DNA from 4 places in the Actinoplanes sp. NBC_00393 genome. Region 1 is predicted to be linked to each of the others. Evidence: riboswitches for the same ligand, from Rfam matches in the RefSeq annotation. Region 1 holds a riboswitch; each other region holds the start of a gene.
The links. A riboswitch is a leader RNA that binds a small molecule or an ion and turns the genes downstream of it on or off. The one in region 1 is predicted to bind cobalamin.
Positions count from the first base shown of each region.

Region 2: another riboswitch for cobalamin. It lies ahead of OHA21_RS15620 (ribonucleoside-diphosphate reductase subunit alpha); the one in region 1 lies ahead of OHA21_RS23215 (VWA domain-containing protein).
Region 3: another riboswitch for cobalamin. It lies ahead of cobN (cobaltochelatase subunit CobN); the one in region 1 lies ahead of OHA21_RS23215 (VWA domain-containing protein).
Region 4: another riboswitch for cobalamin. It lies ahead of OHA21_RS15690 (MerR family transcriptional regulator); the one in region 1 lies ahead of OHA21_RS23215 (VWA domain-containing protein).

Region 1 is NZ_CP107942.1:4,930,895-4,935,270, forward strand. It holds gene cobO (cob(I)yrinic acid a,c-diamide adenosyltransferase) at 1-110, opposite strand, end outside; partial or broken gene OHA21_RS23215 (VWA domain-containing protein) at 797-3,169, opposite strand; cobalamin riboswitch at 3,225-3,354, opposite strand; gene OHA21_RS23220 (gluconokinase) at 3,371-4,376, opposite strand, start outside.
Region 2 is NZ_CP107942.1:3,310,749-3,315,124, reverse strand. It holds gene OHA21_RS15640 (hypothetical protein) at 1-244, opposite strand, end outside; gene OHA21_RS15635 (hypothetical protein) at 1,273-1,617, opposite strand; gene OHA21_RS15630 (hypothetical protein) at 1,625-2,215, opposite strand; gene OHA21_RS15625 (hypothetical protein) at 2,309-2,545, shown strand; cobalamin riboswitch at 2,607-2,815, shown strand; gene OHA21_RS15620 (ribonucleoside-diphosphate reductase subunit alpha) at 2,943-4,376, shown strand, end outside.
Region 3 is NZ_CP107942.1:6,655,738-6,660,113, forward strand. It holds gene cobN (cobaltochelatase subunit CobN) at 1-2,213, opposite strand, end outside; cobalamin riboswitch at 2,250-2,374, opposite strand; gene OHA21_RS30860 (precorrin-3B synthase) at 2,451-3,869, shown strand; gene OHA21_RS30865 (precorrin-8X methylmutase) at 3,869-4,376, shown strand, end outside.
Region 4 is NZ_CP107942.1:3,324,466-3,328,841, reverse strand. It holds gene OHA21_RS15700 (siderophore-interacting protein) at 1-1,317, opposite strand, end outside; gene OHA21_RS15695 (helix-turn-helix domain-containing protein) at 1,440-3,029, shown strand; cobalamin riboswitch at 3,082-3,284, shown strand; gene OHA21_RS15690 (MerR family transcriptional regulator) at 3,283-4,242, shown strand; gene OHA21_RS15685 (ABC transporter permease) at 4,232-4,376, opposite strand, start outside.

The sequences.
Region 1 (4,376 bases):
GTCGATTTCCCCTTACCCGGCCCGGTGTGCACCGCCAGCACCGCCTGCCGCCGCCGCTGCCGCGTGGTCAGCCCATCATCCGGCACGCTGGTCACTTTGCCTTGCGGCACCGTTCACCCTCCCTCACACCCACACTGCTCACCACACCACCAACACCTGGGCCGTCCGCCTCCAAGGCCCCTCTTCCGCGCATTCCTCCGCGCCCGGCCTCATTCCACGGCCGCTTCCAGCGTCCCAACCGCACGCTTACTTCCCGCGCCCCGGCTTCACTTCCGGCGCCCGGCTCCGAGGCCACGCCCCACTCCGCTCCTGCGCCGCCGCTCCTGCGCCGCCGCTCCTACGCCGCCGCTCCTACGCCGCCGCTCCTACGCCGCCGCTCCTGCGCTGCCGCTCCCGGTGCCGTGCTGTCGTGCCTGTTTCCCACGCCGTGCTGCCGCGTCCCACTCACCGCGCCGTGCTTCCTCCCCGCCTCGCGCCCTCTCACCCCGTCGGCGATCTTGGGCGTTTTGTCACCCCATGGTGTGGTCGGAAGCCCAAGATCTGCGAGTCACCTCGCGACCGTCCGCGATCTTGGGTGTTCGACCACATCATCGTGTGGCAAAACGCCCAAGATCGGTCACGCTGCGCTTCGGTAGGCACGTTCGCCCGCGGCAGGCCGGGCAGCAGGAGGCTGGGCGGCGGACCCTGCGGCGGCAGGCCGGGCGCCGGCAGGCCGGGCGGCGGGGGGCTGGGCGGCGGACCCTGCGGCGGCAGGCTGGGCGGCGGGAGGCTGGGCGGCGGGAGGCTGGGCGGCGGACCGTGTGGCGTGCGTAGAGGTCACCGCCTGGAGGTGGTCGAGGGGCATGACCTCGGCTTTCAGGGCGGCGGCCAGTTTGCGGGCGAGGCCGAGGCGGATCGGGCCGGATTCGCAGTCGACGACCACGGTGGCCACTCCGGCCAGCAGCGGTGCGAGCCGCAGTGGGTCCGGTCCGCTGGTGGCCCGGCCGTCGGTGACCAGCACCAACAGCGGTCGGCGGCGCGGGTCGCGGCGCCGTTCGGTGGCGATGGTCGCAGCCGCGGTGCGCAGCCCGGCTGCGAGCGGGGTCCGCCCACCGGTGCGCAGGGCGGCCAGCCGCTGTACACCCACTTCGTGGCTGGAGGTGGGCGGCAGCACGGACTCGGCCTCACTACCCCGGAACGTGATCATCCCGATCCGGTCGCGCCGCTGATAGGCGTCCCGCAGCAGGGACAACACCGCCGTCTTGACCAGCGTCATCCGCTTGCGCGCCGCCATCGACCCGGAGGCGTCCACGACGAACAACACCAGGTTCGCCTCGCGCCCCACATGCACCGACTCCCGCAGATCCCGCGGCTCCACCCGCACTCGGTCAAGGCCGGCGCGGTCAAGGGCGGTGCCGGTGAGGGCGGCGCGGCCAAGGCCGGCGCGGTTAAGGCCGGCGCGGCCAAGGCCGGCGCGGTCGAGGCCGGCGCGGTCAAGGCCGGCGCGGTCAAGGCCGGCGCGGTCAAGACCAGCGCGGTCAAGACCAGCGCGGTCAAGACCAGCGCGGTCAAGACCAGCGCGGTCAAGACCAGCGCGGTCAAGACCAGCGCGGTCAAGACCAGCGCGGTCAAGACCAGCGCGGTCAAGGCCGGCGCGGGTGAGGGCGGTGCGGGTGAGGGCGGCTCGCAGGGTGGCTGGTAGGTGGGGGGCGCCGGAGAGTTTGCCGTGGGGGGTGCGGCTGCCTACTACGCGGCCTCGGCGGGCGAAGGCGGGTGAGCGGCGGCCGGTGTGGCCGCCTTCGCCGCGGGCTGTGATGCGTAGCGTGCGGGTTCGGTAGGCGGTGCCGGCTGTGGCGGTTGCGCCGGCCTTCTCCGGCTGTCCGGTGCCCGAGTCGGAGTCGGTGGGCGAGGCGCTGCTGTAGTCCGTACCGTCGCGGTGGTTGCTGGAGCCCTGGGGCCCGCCGCCGTCGCGTGGGCCTTGCGGCCCGCCTCCCCCGCCGCCCGATGGCCCGTCGCCGTCCGGGTCCGGATCGTCCTCGTCGTCCGGCGCCGGATCGGAGTTCGGCCGCGGCTGGCCGGCCTCGCCCTGGTCCTGGTCGATCTCGCCCTGGTCGGGCTGGTTCTGGTCGGCCGGGTCCCGCAGATCGCGCTCTTGTGCGGCCCGGTCCTGGGCGGCCTGGCGTTCGGCCTCGGCGAGGGCCTCCTCGAGCTTCTCCTCGTCGGTGCCGGGCGGGTCGAGCGGATCGGTGCGGCGCCGGTGCGGCAGGGCGAGCCGGGCCGCGCCGGCGACGTCGTCGGCGGTCACCGCGGTGCGGCCGTGCCAGGCGGCGAGGGCCACCGCGCACCGCGCCACCACGATGTCGGCGCGCATCCCGTCGACGCCGTAGGCGAGGCAGACCCGGGCGATCCGGTCGAGTTCAGCGTCCGGCAGGGCGACCGACGGCAGCTGGGTGCGGGCGGCGGCGATGCGGGACGCGTACTCCTGCTCGGCCGCCGTGAAACGGGCGGCGAAGGCCGTCGGGTCGGCCTCGTACGCCAGCCGGCGCCGCACCACCTCGGCCCGCTGGACCGCGTCGCGGGGTGCGGCCACGTTCACCACCAGGCCGAAGCGGTCGACCAGCTGGGGCCGCGGTTCGCCCTCCTCCGGATTCATGGTGCCGACCAGCAGGAACCGGGCGGCGTGCTTGACCGAGACGCCGTCGCGCTCGACGTGTGCCCGGCCCATCGCGGCCGCGTCGAGCAGCAGGTCGACCAGGTGGTCCGGGAGCAGGTTGACCTCGTCGACGTAGAGGACGCCGCGGTGGGCGGCGGCGAGCAGCCCGGGCTCGTACGCCTTCACCCCGTCACTGAGCGCACGCTGCAGATCGAGCGTGCCCACCACGCGGTCCTCGGTCGCGCCGACCGGCAGTTCGACCAGCGCGGCCGGCCGGTCCGTGGCCGGGCCGGCGGCCGGGTGCGGACCGTCGGGGCAGTCCGGGTCGGGGGCGGCCGGGTCGCAGGCGAAGCGGCACCCGCGCACCACGGCGACCGACGGCAGCAGACCGGCCAGCGCACGCACCACAGTGCTCTTGGCCGTGCCCTTCTCGCCGCGGACCAGCACCCCGCCGATCGCCGGTGAGACGGAGGTGAGCAGCAGCGCCAGGCGCAGGTCGTCGAGGCCGACCACGGCGGAGAACGGGTACGGAGTCACGGGGATCCCTTCCGGCGGGTGTCCACGCCCGCTCGTCGGTTGACACGAGCGGCCGGAGTCTCCTGACTCCCGGATCGACGTTCCCCGCCGGCCTTCCGGCCCCGAAGGGTCGTGGCGTGCTGGTATGGCGGGTCGCTCCCCGGTCACAGTGGCGGGACCGTCCCGGATTCGCACCGGGGTTCCTCCGCTACCGCTCGGCGATCACTCTTTCCTACCGCCGGGCTGCGCGTCAACGCGGGGTGCTGTGACGGCCTTCTCGGTTCCGGGCAGCGGCTCGGGCGCGATCTTGTCGAGTTCGGCGACCACGTCGAGCACGGCCAGCGCCGAGCGTTCCACCAGGGGACGCAGTTTGCGGTAGAGCGCGGCGGCCTCCGGGTCGGGCCGGGTGTGCCGGCCGGTCGGGACGAGGGCGGCCGCAGTGTCCAGGTCGGGCAGTTCGCCGAGGGCGTGCCGGGCCAGCAGGCAGGCGCCGAGCGCGGTGCCCTCCGGGGTGTCGGCGACCGAGACCGGCAGGTCCAGCGCGCCGGCCAGCACGGACACCCAGAGTTGGGAGGCGACCGCGCCGCCGGTGGCCCGGATCTCGGTGGGCGGGCAGCCTTCCGCGTCGAACGAGTCGCGGACCAGGGCCAGCTGCTGGCAGACGCCCTCGACGGCGGCGCGGACCAGGTGCGGCCGGCCGTGCTCGCGGCGCAACCCGAGGTACGCCCCCCGCATCCCCGGCCGCCACCAGGGCGCCCGCTCACCCAGCAGGTACGGCAGGCAGAGCAGCCCGTCACTGCCGACCACCACCCCGGCGGCCTCCTCGAGCAGGGCGGCGTCGCGCTCGTCGGCGTCCTCCCCCTCCGCGCCGGGCCGTTCGAACCCGGAGGCGAAGCTCTGCCCGGCCCAGCGGACCACTGAACCGGCGTTGTTCACCGCGCCACCGATCACCCAGCGGTCCTCGGTGAGCGCGTAGCAGAACAGCCGTCCGGCGGCGTCGGTGGTGGGCCGGTCGACGACCGTACGCAACGCCCCGCTCGTGCCCAGCGAGACCGCCGCGACCCCGGCCGGGGTGGCGCCGACGCCGAGGTTGGCCAGCGGACCGTCGGCCGCCCCGATGATCAGCGGCACGTCCCGGGACAGCCCGGCGGCGGAGGCCACGTCGGCACGCAGACGGAGCCGGTGGGTGGTGGGCACGACCTCGGCGAGCTGCTCCGCGCGTACCCCC
Region 2 (4,376 bases), 1.6 Mb from region 1:
CCTGCTGAACCAGGGTGGTGAGCGAGCCCAGCTGGCCGTCGCGGGCCGCCCGCAGAGCCAGCGGCGGCATCCACATCAGGCTCTGGTATCTCATCTGCCAGGTCGGGTCGGCCGCCGGCGGTCGGCGCCAGGACCGCTTCTTGATCTTCCCGACCGCGAACGGCGGGCCCGGCGGCATGTCGACGACGATCGGTTGACCGTCCGGGACCGGATCCGGCGCCGGACCGCGGCAGAGCCGTTTCACGTCGGGATCATCGACCGGGTCTGTGGGAAGCGACCTGATCACAGGTAACGGCCCCTGTTTCAGCGACCGCCGGGACGAGGCGACCTCGGTGACAGCCAACATGATCAGTAGGCCGAGGACGAGTCCCTGTGCAACACCGCGCATTCCGTTCTTCCCCCATGGTGAGACTGAGCACCGCATTGGTACTAAGGCCGTCCACAAGCGAGACGCGAACGGGCGGTCACCCGTGAGTTCACCGCTTGCCGACGGCCAGCCCGCCGCTCATGCCGTAGAGCCAGGCGGGCGAGGCGGCATACACGTCACGTAGATTCGGTTCCGGGTCCACAAACGCAGCTCCTGCCCGTCAGCTGTTACCGGTACGACTCACGAGCCGGTCGTCAAGTGACATCCGAAAGCAAGAAAGATCTTCAGGGCCGGCGGACCAGGGCGCACACCTCGGTGCGCGACGAGACGCCCACTCAGGGCAAGGCCAGCTCACGCAGAGTTCGTCCATCCGGTATCCAGAAGACGCTCAGTGCTACATCGGCCCGCTCGCTGGTCGGGCCGATGGCGTGGATGTTGACCCCCGGCTTGAAAGCGATCTGAAGTGCACGATCCCCTGATCTGAGCCCAGAGAGCACGGGGAGGAACCGGCGACGCGGACGACCTATGGGGCAGGCTGCGTGTCGCGGCGGTAACGGCGGCGTTCGCGGGTCCCGGGCCCGGACCGCCGCGCAGTGACGGTGCTGGTCCGTGCCGTCGACGACTCCCTCGACCGAGCCGTGGTTGCCGCCCGCGGCCTGCTGGTGGCCTGCCGTTCCGGTGACGACCAACGGCGGGTGCCACGTTCACCGTCGTGCGGGCGGCGCTACCCCGCCTTCACCCAGTCGCGGACCGGGACTGGATCTCTCGCACCCGCGCCCATCCGGCAGCCCTGCGCCGGGCGCACCCGTCAGCCGGTGCCGCTACCGGCAGCGCCGCCGCTGACCGGACCGCAACGCCGGTGCGATCGACTGCTTTCCGTCCCCTCAGGGGCGCACGGCAGTCCACTACCACTCGATCAGCGCGTTCGGTCGCGCCGGCGGGCATGACGTCGGGAACGAGTACCGGCCCTCGGGCAGGGCGAGCCGGGCGTCGGCCGGGTGCAGATTGGACACTCCCGGATGGCGGTAGGCGATCCGGGTGACCTCCACCCGGCCGAGCGTGGTCGACAGCAGCCGGGTATGCCCCGGCTCGGCCCGCCGCCGTGGCACCTGGTCGGCGCCGGTCACCTCCGGCAGCCGCCGTTCCGCGGCGGCGCGGGCGTCGAGGTGATCCTGCAACGCCTGGCGCAGCACGTCACGGCCGCAGCCGGCGATGAACTCCTCCACGGCGTGTTCCGGCCGGTCGGTCATCCGTGGGTCACTCAGCCGGGTGATCAATGCGTCGAATAAGGCACGGACGCGGCATAAGCGGCGTCGCCGGGCTCGGGACAGGGATATGGTGCCATCGGGTCTTCCTCGGGTCAGCCGGTTCTTCGACAAACCCAGGCCATCCAGGAAGACCACCACCTCGTCGGCGCCACTCCGGCCGGGTCACCCCGGGCGAGGAGCCGGAATCCTCCGACCGGGCGAACAGTCCCGGCTCTACTTCGCGCACGAGGCCCGCTGCCGCCAGCTTCTTCAACCGGTGCCGGACCCGCTCACCATGCCGGGCCACCGACGGATCCTCACCCAGCACGGCCACCACCTCCCGGCACCGCATCGGCCGCGCCGCGTCGGCCAGCACCACCAGCAACTGCTCCCCGAAGTCCCCGACCGGATCCCGGCCCGGCACTGCCGGCACCGGCTCCTCCGGCACGGTGACCAGCCCGGACAACACCTCCCGCGTGATCGCGAGGCGTTCGATCTCCCGCCGGCATTCCTCGATCAACCCCGTGATCTGCGCGGCCTCCTGCTCCAGCCGCAGCCACTCGGCCCGAGCCGCCGCCTCCCGCTCGGCCAGCAACCGCACGATCTGATCACCATCCACCCGCCCACCTCCACCGGGAACCGGTCAACCAACCCATACCAACCGGTCAGCGAAGGCCACAACGGGCGGACATCGATGCGCGTCGCGCAGCTCACTCAGGAAGAAACGCACCCATCGAACGTCGTGGTCGTGCATCCGACGCCGGCAGCCCGCCGCCAGGGTGCCCGGCCGGTGTGGTTCGGGCTGGTCCTGGACGATGTGATCGTCACCGACATCGCTGCCTGGGTGCGTGCCGGCGGTCCCGGGATCGCCGAGATGCCCGCGCCGCTGGCGCTGTCGGTCATCCGGGCACCCGCCGGACAATCCGATTGATCTCGGCGGGATGACACGCTCGACACACCATGTGGGGTAGGACTTTCGGCGGCCGCCCATATATGGTGTGCCCGCAGCTGGTTCGGCCGAGCCTTTCAAGGGCCCGGCCGAGGCAACAGGGAACCCGGTGTGATACCGGGACTGCCCCGCAGCGGTGAGTGGGAACGACCGCCGTCATGAAGCACTGGGCTCCGGCCTGGGAAGCGACGGCCAGTAGGAGCGAGTAGGCCGCCCACGAGTCCGAAGACCTGCCAGCGCGCCGTGTGCCGAGGGGGCGCACGGCGGTCGAAGGTCGCGTGGGACGGCCGACGCCATCGAACCGGGCGCCTGCCGTGGTCCCGGTGGCGTCCTCCTGCGTGCCCGACGACCTGTCGAGAGGGCATGAAGGAGGGGGCATATGACGACCACGGCGGAAACCAGTGCAGTGGTGCCGGAGCAGCGCCGGCACGTGATGCAGGTCCGCAAACGCAACGGTGACCTGGAACCGGTCGACGTCAACAAGATCGTCAAGGCGGTCGAGTTGTGGGTCGCGGACCTCGACGAGGTGGATCCGCTGCGGGTCGCGACCAAGACGATCAGTGGGCTCTACGACGGAGCGACCACCGCTGAGCTGGACAAATTGTCGATCCAGACGGCCGCCGAGCTGATCGGTGAGGAGCCGCAGTACTCCAAGCTCGCCGCCCGGCTGCTGGCCGCGTACGTCGACAAGGAGGTTCGCGGCCAGCAGGTGGCGAGCTTCAGCCAGTCGATCCGCTACGCCCATGGTCTCGGTCTGATCGGCGACGAGACCGCGGCGTTCGTGGCCCGCAACGCCCGCAAGCTCGACGACGCCATCGACGCGGCCGGTGACCTGCGGTTCGAGTACTTCGGCCTGCGGACCGTCGCCGACCGCTACCTGCTGCGCCACCCGCAGGAGCGCGTCGTCGTGGAGACCCCGCAGTACTGGCTGCTGCGGGTGGCCTGCGGCCTGTCGAAGGACGCCCGCGAAGCGATCGGCTTCTACCGGCTGATGTCCTCGCTGGCGTACCTGCCCAGCTCGCCGACGCTGTTCAACTCCGGGACCCGGCACACCCAGATGTCGTCGTGTTTCCTGGTCGACTCGCCGCGCGACGAACTGGACTCGATCTACGAGCGGTACCACCAGGTTGCGAAACTGTCGAAGTTCTCCGGCGGTATCGGCATCTCCTGGACCCGGGTCCGGGGCCGGGGCGCGCTCATCCGCGGCACGAACGGCAAGTCCAACGGCATCGTCCCGTTCCTCAAGACCCTCGACGCCGGTGTCGCCGCGGTCAACCAGGGTGGCCGGCGCAAGGGCGCGGCCTGCGTCTACCTGGAGCCGTGGCACCCGGACGTCGAGGAGTTCCTGGAGCTGCGCGACAACACCGGCGAGGAGTCGCGGCGCACCCACAACCTGAACCTGGCGAACTGGATCCCGGACGAGTTCATGCGCCGCGTCGAGGCGGACGCCGACTGGTCGCTGATCGACCCGTCCGACGCCCCGGAGCTTCCCGACCTGTTCGGTGAGGAATTCACCGAGGCATACCGGGCGGCCGAGAAGAAGGCCGTCAAGACCGTCAAAGCCCGGGATCTGTACGGGCGGATGATGCGCACGCTGGCGCAGACCGGCAACGGCTGGATGACCTTCAAGGACCGCTCCAACGCCCTGTCGAACCAGACCGGTTCTCCCGGTAACACGATCCACCTGTCGAACCTGTGCACCGAGATCCTCGAGGTCAACTCGGACGCCGAGACCGCGGTCTGCAACCTCGGCTCGATCAACCTGGGCGCGCACACCACCGCCGAAGGCGTGAACTGGGAGAAGCTGCGCGAG
Region 3 (4,376 bases), 1.7 Mb from region 1:
AACTCCAGCACGCGGAGCACATCCGCGTTATCCGACAGATCAGAAATGTTGGATTCGGGCCAGCCGCGCTCCTCCATGGCCGTCACCAACGCTCGGGCTTGCGCCTCAATCGCGTCGGTCTCCGCGACGGACGCGCCCTCGGCGAGGCCCAGCGCCTCCCGCAGGCCCGGCAGCGCAGCCACCTGACCGGCCCACATCTGCCGCGCCCGCAACATCGCGAGGACCAGGTTGATCCGCGCCTCGCCCTCCGGCGCCGCGCCCAGCACGTGCAGCCCGTCCCGGATCTGCACGTCCTTGACCTCACACAGCCATCCGTCGATGTGCATGATGAAGTCTTCGAACTCTTCGTCGTCCGGACGGTTCGCCTGGCCGAGGTCGTGGTCCATCTTGGCGGCCTGGATCAGCGTCCAGATCTGGGCCCGGATCGCCGGCAGCTTCGCCGGGTCCATGGCCGCGATGTTCGCGTGCTCGTCGAGCAGCTGCTCGAGGCGGGCGATGTCCCCGTACGACTCGGCGCGCGCCATCGGCGGGATGAGGTGGTCGACCAGCGTGGCGTGCGCCCGGCGCTTGGCTTGCGTACCCTCGCCCGGGTCGTTCACCAGGAACGGGTAGATCAGCGGCAGATCACCGAGCGCCGCGTCGGTCCCGTCCGAAGCGGACATGCCGACGTTCTTGCCCGGCAGCCACTCCAGGTTGCCGTGCTTGCCCACGTGCACCACCGCGTGCGCGCCGAAGTCGTCGGCCAGCCACCGGTACGCCGCCAGGTAGTGATGCGAGGGCGGCAGATCCGGGTCGTGGTAGATCGCCACCGGGTTCGCACCGAACCCACGCGGCGGCTGCACCATGACCACGATGTTCTCGTCGCGCAGCGCGGCCAGCACGATGTCGCCGCCGTCGGTGTACAGCTCGCCGGGCGGCGGGCCCCAGTGCTGCTCCACGCTCTCCCGGAAGTCCGCCGGCAGGGTGTCGAACCAGGACTTGTACGCAACGCCGGGGATGCGGACCGGATTGCCGGCGAGCTGCTCCTCGGTCAGCCAGTCCGGGTCCTGACCACCCGCCGCGATCAGCGTGTGAATGAGGGCGTCACCGTCATAGGAGTCGAAATCGCCGATCCGATAGCCGCGCTCCTTCAGCGCGGCCAGCAGGGCAACCGTCGAGGCCGGGGTGTCCAGACCGACCGCGTTGCCGATCCGCGAGTGCTTGGTCGGATAGGCGGAGAGCATCAACGCGATCCGGCGCTTCACCGGCGGCACGTGACGGAGCCGGCCGTGGGCCACCGCGATCCCCGCCACCCGAGCGGCCCGCTCCGCGTCGGCCACGTAGACCGACAGCCCGTCCGGATCGATTTCCTTGAACGAGAACGGCACCGTGATGATCCGCCCGTCGAACTCCGGGATGGCCACCTGCGTCGCCGCGTCCAGCGGCGACAGCCCGTCGTCGCTCGCCTCCCACACCGCCCGTGAGCTGGTCAGGCAGAGCCCCTGCAGGATCGGCACGTCCAGGTCGGCGAGGACCCCGACGTCCCAGGCCTCGTCGTCCCCGCCGGCGCCCACGGTCGCCGGCTTGGTGCCGCCGGCCGCCAGCACGGTCACCACCAGGGCGTCCGCCTTGCGCAGCTCGGCGAGCAGCTCGGGCGGCGCGGTACGCAACGACGCCGTGAAGATCGGCAGCGCCTGCCCACCCTTGGCCTCGATGGCCTGGCAGAGCGTCTCGACGAACGCGGTGTTGCCGGCCATGTGGTGAGCCCGGTAGTAGAGCACCGCCACCGTCGGCGTTCCGGAAACGGAGAGTCGGGGCAGCACTCCCCACTGCGGGCTCTCGACCGCCGGCGCGAAGCCGTTGCCGGTCAGCAGCACCGTGTCGGAGAGGAAGTCGTGCAGCGAGGTGAGATTCTCCGGGCCGCCCTGCGCCAGGTAGGTGTGCGCGTCGGCCGCGACCCCGGCGGGAACCGTGGAGAGCTTCATCAACTCGGCGTCCGGCGCCTGCTCGCCGCCGAGCACGACCACCGGCACGTCACCGGCGAGCAGCGCGTCCAGGCCCTCTTCCCAGGCCCGGCGGCCGCCGAGGATGCGCACCACCACGAGATCGACGCCGTCGAGCAGGGCGGGCAGATCGGTGACCCCGGTCCGGGCCGGATTCGCCAGGCGCCAGGCGGAACCGCTGGCACGGGCGCTGAGCAGGTCGGTGTCGGACGTCGACAGCAGCAAGAACACGCGTGCGCTCCCCCTCGGGGTCCGCGCCCCGGGTAGTAGAGATCACGGCGACCGGAGTTCCTGGCTCCCGAGAAGATCTCGGTGACAGTGGCGGGACCGCGCCGGACTCGCACCGGCTTCCTCCGCGGCGTCGCCGCTTTTCCGGCACACGCTACTCGACATCGGTAATAGGCGGATGTGTGACTCTGCCGACCCGAGGATGCGGTTCTGTCGGTGCCCGCCCGTAGTATCCGGGCCGTGGTCTCCCCCCGATCGTCGGACGTCGACGCCTGCCCGAGCGCGCTGCGGCTGCATGCCGCGGCCGACGGGCTGCTGGCGCGGGTCCGGCTGCCCGGGGGCATGCTGACCGGCGCTCAGCTGCGCTCGCTGCGCGAGCTGACCGAGCGCCACGGCGACGGCCGGCTGGAGCTGACGTCCCGGGCAAACCTGCAGATCAGAGCAGTGCCGGCGGAGCACACGGAGACCTTGGCGGCCGGCTTGCGCGCGGCCGGGCTGCTGCCTTCCACAACCCACGATGGGGTACGGAACATCGCGTCGCCGCCACTTCAAAAATCGCCGTCCCGGGCACTCGTGTCCGCGTTGGACGCCGCCGTCTGCGGCGATCCGGCCCTGTCCCGACTGCCCGGCAAGTTCCTGTTCGCGATCGGTCACGTTCCGCTCGCAGCCGACGTGGCAGCGGTGCCGATCGAGGGCCGCCCCGATCCGGCCGGCGGCCGCTTCGCGTTGCGGTTCGCCGGGCACGACACCGGTCTGCGGGTCGCTGCTGAGCAGGTCGTTCCCGCGTTGATCGCGGCGGCACACGGGTTCCTGGCGGAGCGCGAGGCGCAGCGCGGCGACGGCGCGGCGGCCTGGCGGTTGCGGGAGCTCACCGACGGTCCGGCCCGCGTGTCGGCGCGGGTCGCTGCCGCGCTCGGCGTGACCCCGGCCGGCGTGGCGGCGGCAGTGCCGGTCGAGGCGTGCGAGCCGGGTGATCACCTCGGTCTCCTGGAGCAGCCGGACGGGCTCGTCGCGGTGGGCGCTCTGGTGCCGTTGGGGCAGCTCAGTGGCGTACCGTTGCGGGTTTTGGAAGAGGCCGACCACCTGGTGGTGACGCCCTGGCGCGGCGTGGTCGTGCCCGATCTGGCGCGCCCCGCGGCACAGGCGTGGGCTGATCGCCTGGTCGCGGCCGGCCTGCCGACCGCGGCCGACTCGCCCTGGGTCGGCGTGACGAGCTGCGCCGGGCGGCCCGGCTGCGCGAAATCCCTGGCCGACGTGCGTGCCGACGCCACCGCGACATCCCGCTTCGTCGACGGTCTGCCGGCGCACTGGGTGGGCTGCGGCCGGGCCTGCGGCAGCCCGGCGGGCCGGCACGTCCGCGTCGAAGCGACGGCCGTCGGCTACCGGGTCACTCGGCAACCGGCTCCCGGGTCCGCTGCACCCACAGATGATCTTGGCTCGAGCGGCATGGGCCTCGATCCAGGCGGGGTCGGGATCGCGGACGGGACCTTCGTCCCCGGCATTCCGCCCGGCAGGACGAGGACCGCGGCCCCTCCTTCCGGGAAGACTGCGCCCGGCGGCCGTAGGCCCGGCGGCGGCCCGGCCGGAAGCGGCCCAGATCGGCGGGACGTGGTGGATCGGGAGTTGGGGGACGTGGTGGCAGCGGCGAGGGAGGCCTGATGGAGTACGTGCGGGACGGCGCTGAGATCTATCGGCGGTCGTTCGCCACGATCCGGGCCGAGGCCGATCTGGGTGGGCTGCCGGACGACGTGTCGCGGGTGGTGGTCCGGATGATCCACGCCTGCGGGATGGTCGACCTGGTCGAGGACGTGCGGTTCAGCCCAGGGGTGGTGACCGCGGCCCGCAAGGCGCTGCTCGACGGCGCCCCGATCCTGTGCGACGCCGAGATGGTGGCGTCCGGGGTGACCCGCAGCCGGCTGCCGGCGGCCAACGAGGTGATCTGCACGCTACGCGAACCCGGCGTCCCGGAGCTGGCGCAGCGGATCGGCAACACCCGCAGCGCCGCCGCGCTCGACCTGTGGGGTGACCGCCTGGGCGGCGCCGTGGTGGCCATCGGCAACGCGCCGACCGCGCTGTTCCGGCTGCTGGAGATGGTCGCGGCCGGCGCGCCCCGGCCGGCGGCGGTGCTCGGCATCCCGGTCGGTTTCATCGGCGCGGCCGAGTCCA
Region 4 (4,376 bases), 1.6 Mb from region 1:
CGGCTCGGCCAGCGCGGCCTGGAACCTCGCCAGGCGCTCCAGGTAGCGATCCTCGTAGTCCTGGTCGGCGCGTACCTCGGCGAAGGTCTGGCCGGTGACCGAGGCGTACGACGGCCGGCCGGTGCGAATCGACTCGGTGAGCCCGTGCAAGCCGAGCATCTCGCGACCCACCACCCCGGCCGGGTGCAGCCGGTCGGCGATGAACTCGAGTGTCAGGACCTCACCCACCGGTGTCAGCCGGTAGTGGCCGGGTTCGGTCTCGGTCAGGACGTCCAGGGTGTGCAGGTAGCGCAGCAGCTTGCCCAGCGCCCGTTCGTCGCAGTCGGTCTTGGCGGCCAGGTCTGTCACGCGGGTGACACCGCGGGAGATCAGCTCCGGTACGTCCAACTCGACGGCAGTGCGGATCGCCAACGGCGCGACCAGCTCGGTCAGCTCATGCAGCCGCTCGAACGGCGTGGCCGACTTCTGCGGGTCGGGCATCGCCGCGTCGGTCTCCAGGGCGACGACCTCGCCGCGACGCCAATACCCGGCGAAGCCGATGTCCTCCTTCGGCACCCCGCGGTCCTCGACCAGATGGCGGCGCAGATCCCGCACGGACGTGTGCTCCCCGGCGAGCCACGCGAACGGTCGCCCCTCCCACCAGCCGCTGTCCTTGACCGCATCCAGCAGCAGGGTGGTCGTACCCGCCTCGGCGCCGTCGCGCACCAGCCAGGTCACCTCGACGTGCGGCAGCGTGCGCAGTTCCAGCCGGTGTGAGTCCTCGGCGACCTCGACGAACACCCGCGCCCGGGTGTCCTCGGGCAGTTCGTCCAGCAGCCGGGCGATGGCCGGAAGGGCGGTGTCGTCCCCGGCGGCCAACAGCCAGTCCGCGTCGTCAGGGAGCGCGCGCGACGCGCTCGGGCCGTAGAAGTGGATGCGGTCGCCCGGTTGCGCGCGGTAGGCCCAGGTGGTGCCCACGCCGATGCCGTGCTTGACGAAGTCCACGTCCAACTCGCCGGCTTCAGCATTCCAGCGGCGGACGGTGTAGACCTTCGACAGGGGGCGGGGATTCCTCGGCAGCTCCACGCCCCGCTCCTGCTGCACCGGCAGCACCGGCTCGCTGTGGCCGGGGTAGCGGAACACCAGCCGGATGTCGTCGTCGAAACCGAGCGAGTCGAAGGCGGGCTGTGCGAAGCCGTTGGCCGAGGTGAACGCGCGCAGCTGCGCTCCGCCCAGCGTGATCCGCCGCATCCCCGGCGTCAGGTCCGCCACCCGAAGGACCTCGACCTCGCGCAGGGTTACTGGGTGCACGGTGAGCCGGCGTGCGGTCTTCGGCATGCTGAAGGCAGCCCTTTCCGGTCGTTCGACTGAGAGTGAGGCCACGCGCCGGATCGGCGGAGCGGCGCTCGGCGATTAGGTTAGGCTACCCTCACCATATTTGCTGTGCGCAGACTGCCGTTTTGTTTAGGGGCGTACCGATCTCCTCCCTGTTTCCCGCCGACGCGACCGAAGCCCCGCCGATTCCGGCGGCGCGATCGGACTCGACGGGGCATCCCCGCCGCCCGCTGCTGATCTGGGTCCGCACCGGCACCGCGCACGTGCGCATCGACGGCGACGCGGTGTTCCACCTCACCGCCGGGCAGGGCACCTGGATTCCCGCGGCCGGGTGGGACCACCGCGCGATCATCACCGAGCCAGGCACCGTCGCCTTCCCCCTGTGGTTCCACCCGGGTGCCGACGGGCCGCCGGAAACGACCCGCTTCGAAGTCCCCGACGGTTGGCAGGACTGGCTGATCCAGCACTTCAACCTGCAGGTCACCCCGCTGAGCGGTCACGGCTACTTCCAGGACGCGATCACCGATCTGCTACGCCGTCCCCGAGTAGGCCCGCCTGCGCCTGCGCCCACCTTCACTGTGCCGGAGATGCCGAGAGCCGCCGGCGCCCGAGCGGTGGCCGAGCAGCTGCTCCGCGACCCCGCGATCGACCTCACCGTCGAGCAGTGGGCGAGCAAGGCGCTCTCCAGCCCGCGAACCCTGCGCCGCGCCTTCCTCACCGGCACCGGACTCACCTTCGAGCAGTGGCGGCTGCGCCACCGGCTGATCGCGGCCGTCGAGTTCCTGGCCGCGGGATACGACGCCGACCAGGTGGCCGCCCGGGTAGGGTTCGCCAGCCGCAACGGCTTCACTCGCGCCTTCAAGCAGCAGTACGGGCTGACACCGCACGACTTCAGCAGGAAGCTCGCCGCCAGTTCCGCCCGTGTCGACCTGACACCGCGCGCCACCCTGGCACGTCAGACCGAGCAGCTCATGCGCCTGGTACGAGGCGACGGGTCATTCGCTACCGGATCCGATCCGCTGCCCGCCGCCCGCACCTCCCCGCATGCCAACCACGTGCACGTCCTGACCTGGATGTACCGCGGCAGCGGATACCTCGACATCGGCGAACGCCGTCACGAACGACACCGCGGCGTTGCGACCTGGATCCCCGCGGGCCTCAAACACATCACCGGTCTGCGCGAGAACTCCATCTCACTGCCCCTCGGCAACGCCGGCACCGCCGACCTCCAGCTCACCGAGCCGCTCCAGGTGCAGTTCTCACCCGCCTGGGACGACTACCTGATGCACTGCTCGATCAGCGCCCGATCGGGACTGCACCCCGACGACTACGATCCCCGGCACATCCTCGACCTGTTCGCCGAACAGGTCGTCACGCAACGAGCGCTGTCGGTGCCGATGCCCACCGATCCGCGTGCGCGCGCGGCGGCGATGGACTACCTGCGCCACATCGACGTCACCCACGAACCGGCCGCGTTCGACGTCCCCGCCCAGGTTCACCGGGCCTTCCGCGACCAGACCGGCATGACCTTCGCCCGCTGGCGCTACGCCGCCCGCATGCGCATCGCCCGTGACCTGCTGCTCGGCGGCGCCAGGCCCAGCGCCGTGTCCCGCCGCGTCGGCTACGCCCACCTGCCGACGTTCAGCACCGCCTTCACCCGCTTCCACGGCCTCTCGCCACGCGAATACCAGGAACGCGAGGCTGAGACATCCTGATCGTCAGCGGCTGAAGCGGTGACCGGGTGCCCCGCCGGGCCCCGGCCGGTTCTAGACTGGACGGGCAGCTGGTTCGCCCGTCCCGCAAGGCCGGGCGTCGCAAGAGGGAACCCGGTGTGAATCCGGGACTGCCCCGCAGCGGTGAGTGGGAACGACCGCCGTCAACGCACTGGGCGCAACGCCCGGGAAGCGACGGCCAGTAGGAACGAGCAGGGCGCCCACGAGTCCGAAGACCTGCCACTGCCCACGCCGGATGAGGCGCGGTGTGATCGGTGACCTCGAGGGCGGGTCGGCGGTGGGAGAAGAGGACTACGCGGTGCCGCACGTGCAGGAGCGGCTGAGTGCCGGGACACTGGCCCGGCGCCTCGGCGTCGCCACGACGACGTTGCGGACCTGGCATCAGCGCTACGGGCTCGGCCCCACCGGTCACGAATCCGGCCGGCACCGTCGCTACACGGCACATGACGTCGCCGCCCTGACCGTTATGGCGCAGCTGACCACACGAGGCGTGCCCGCTGCCGAGGCGGCCCGGCTCGCCCGCCGCGAAACCACCACCAGCCTCGCCGCGCATCCACATCGCAATCCCGGCACCGACGCCGAGGCCCGCGGCCTGGCCCGCGCCGCCCGCCGCCTGGATGTGCTGACCCTGCGCGAAACGCTGAGCGGCGCGGTCGCCGCGCACGGTGTCGTGCACACCTACCACACGCTCGCCGGTCCCGCCTTCACCCACCTCAGCCAGGGCCGGTACGCCGAGACACGCAAAACCCTCGCCCGGCGCCTACTCGCCCGCACGCTGAGCGAGGTCTTCGCCGCCGTTGCACGCCCGCCCTCCGGGACTCCGGTCCGGGTGCTCCTGGTCGCTGCCGACGGCCGTCGCGACGTGACCGCCATCGACGCCCTGGCGGCCGCGCTGGCCGAGACCGGCACGGGTTCGGTGCACCTCGGCGCCGGCCTGCCTCCCGATGTGCTCGCCGACGCGGTGGCCCGCCACCGGCCCGCCGCCGTCGCGGTGTGGAGCCATGTCTGGCGGCCGGTGATACCCGTCTTGCTGACGGCGTTGAACGGTGTTCCGGACTGGCGGCCCAGCATCGTGGCCGCGGGACAAGGCTGGCCGCCGAGCAGCGAGCGACTGCGCTGTCCGACTCTGGCTGACGCCGTCGCCGCGGTGACCGGCCTCGTCGAGGGCGAAGGGCCGTCACCGCCTAACGGGTGAGGCGGCGCCCGAGGACTGTTGCGCACGTCGCCGTGATCACCACTGCCGCGGCCGGCGCCAGGACCAGGTGCGGGCTGGTGAACAGGTGGTTGCGTCCCTCGGCGACCATCGCGCCCCACTCCGGGGTGGGCGGC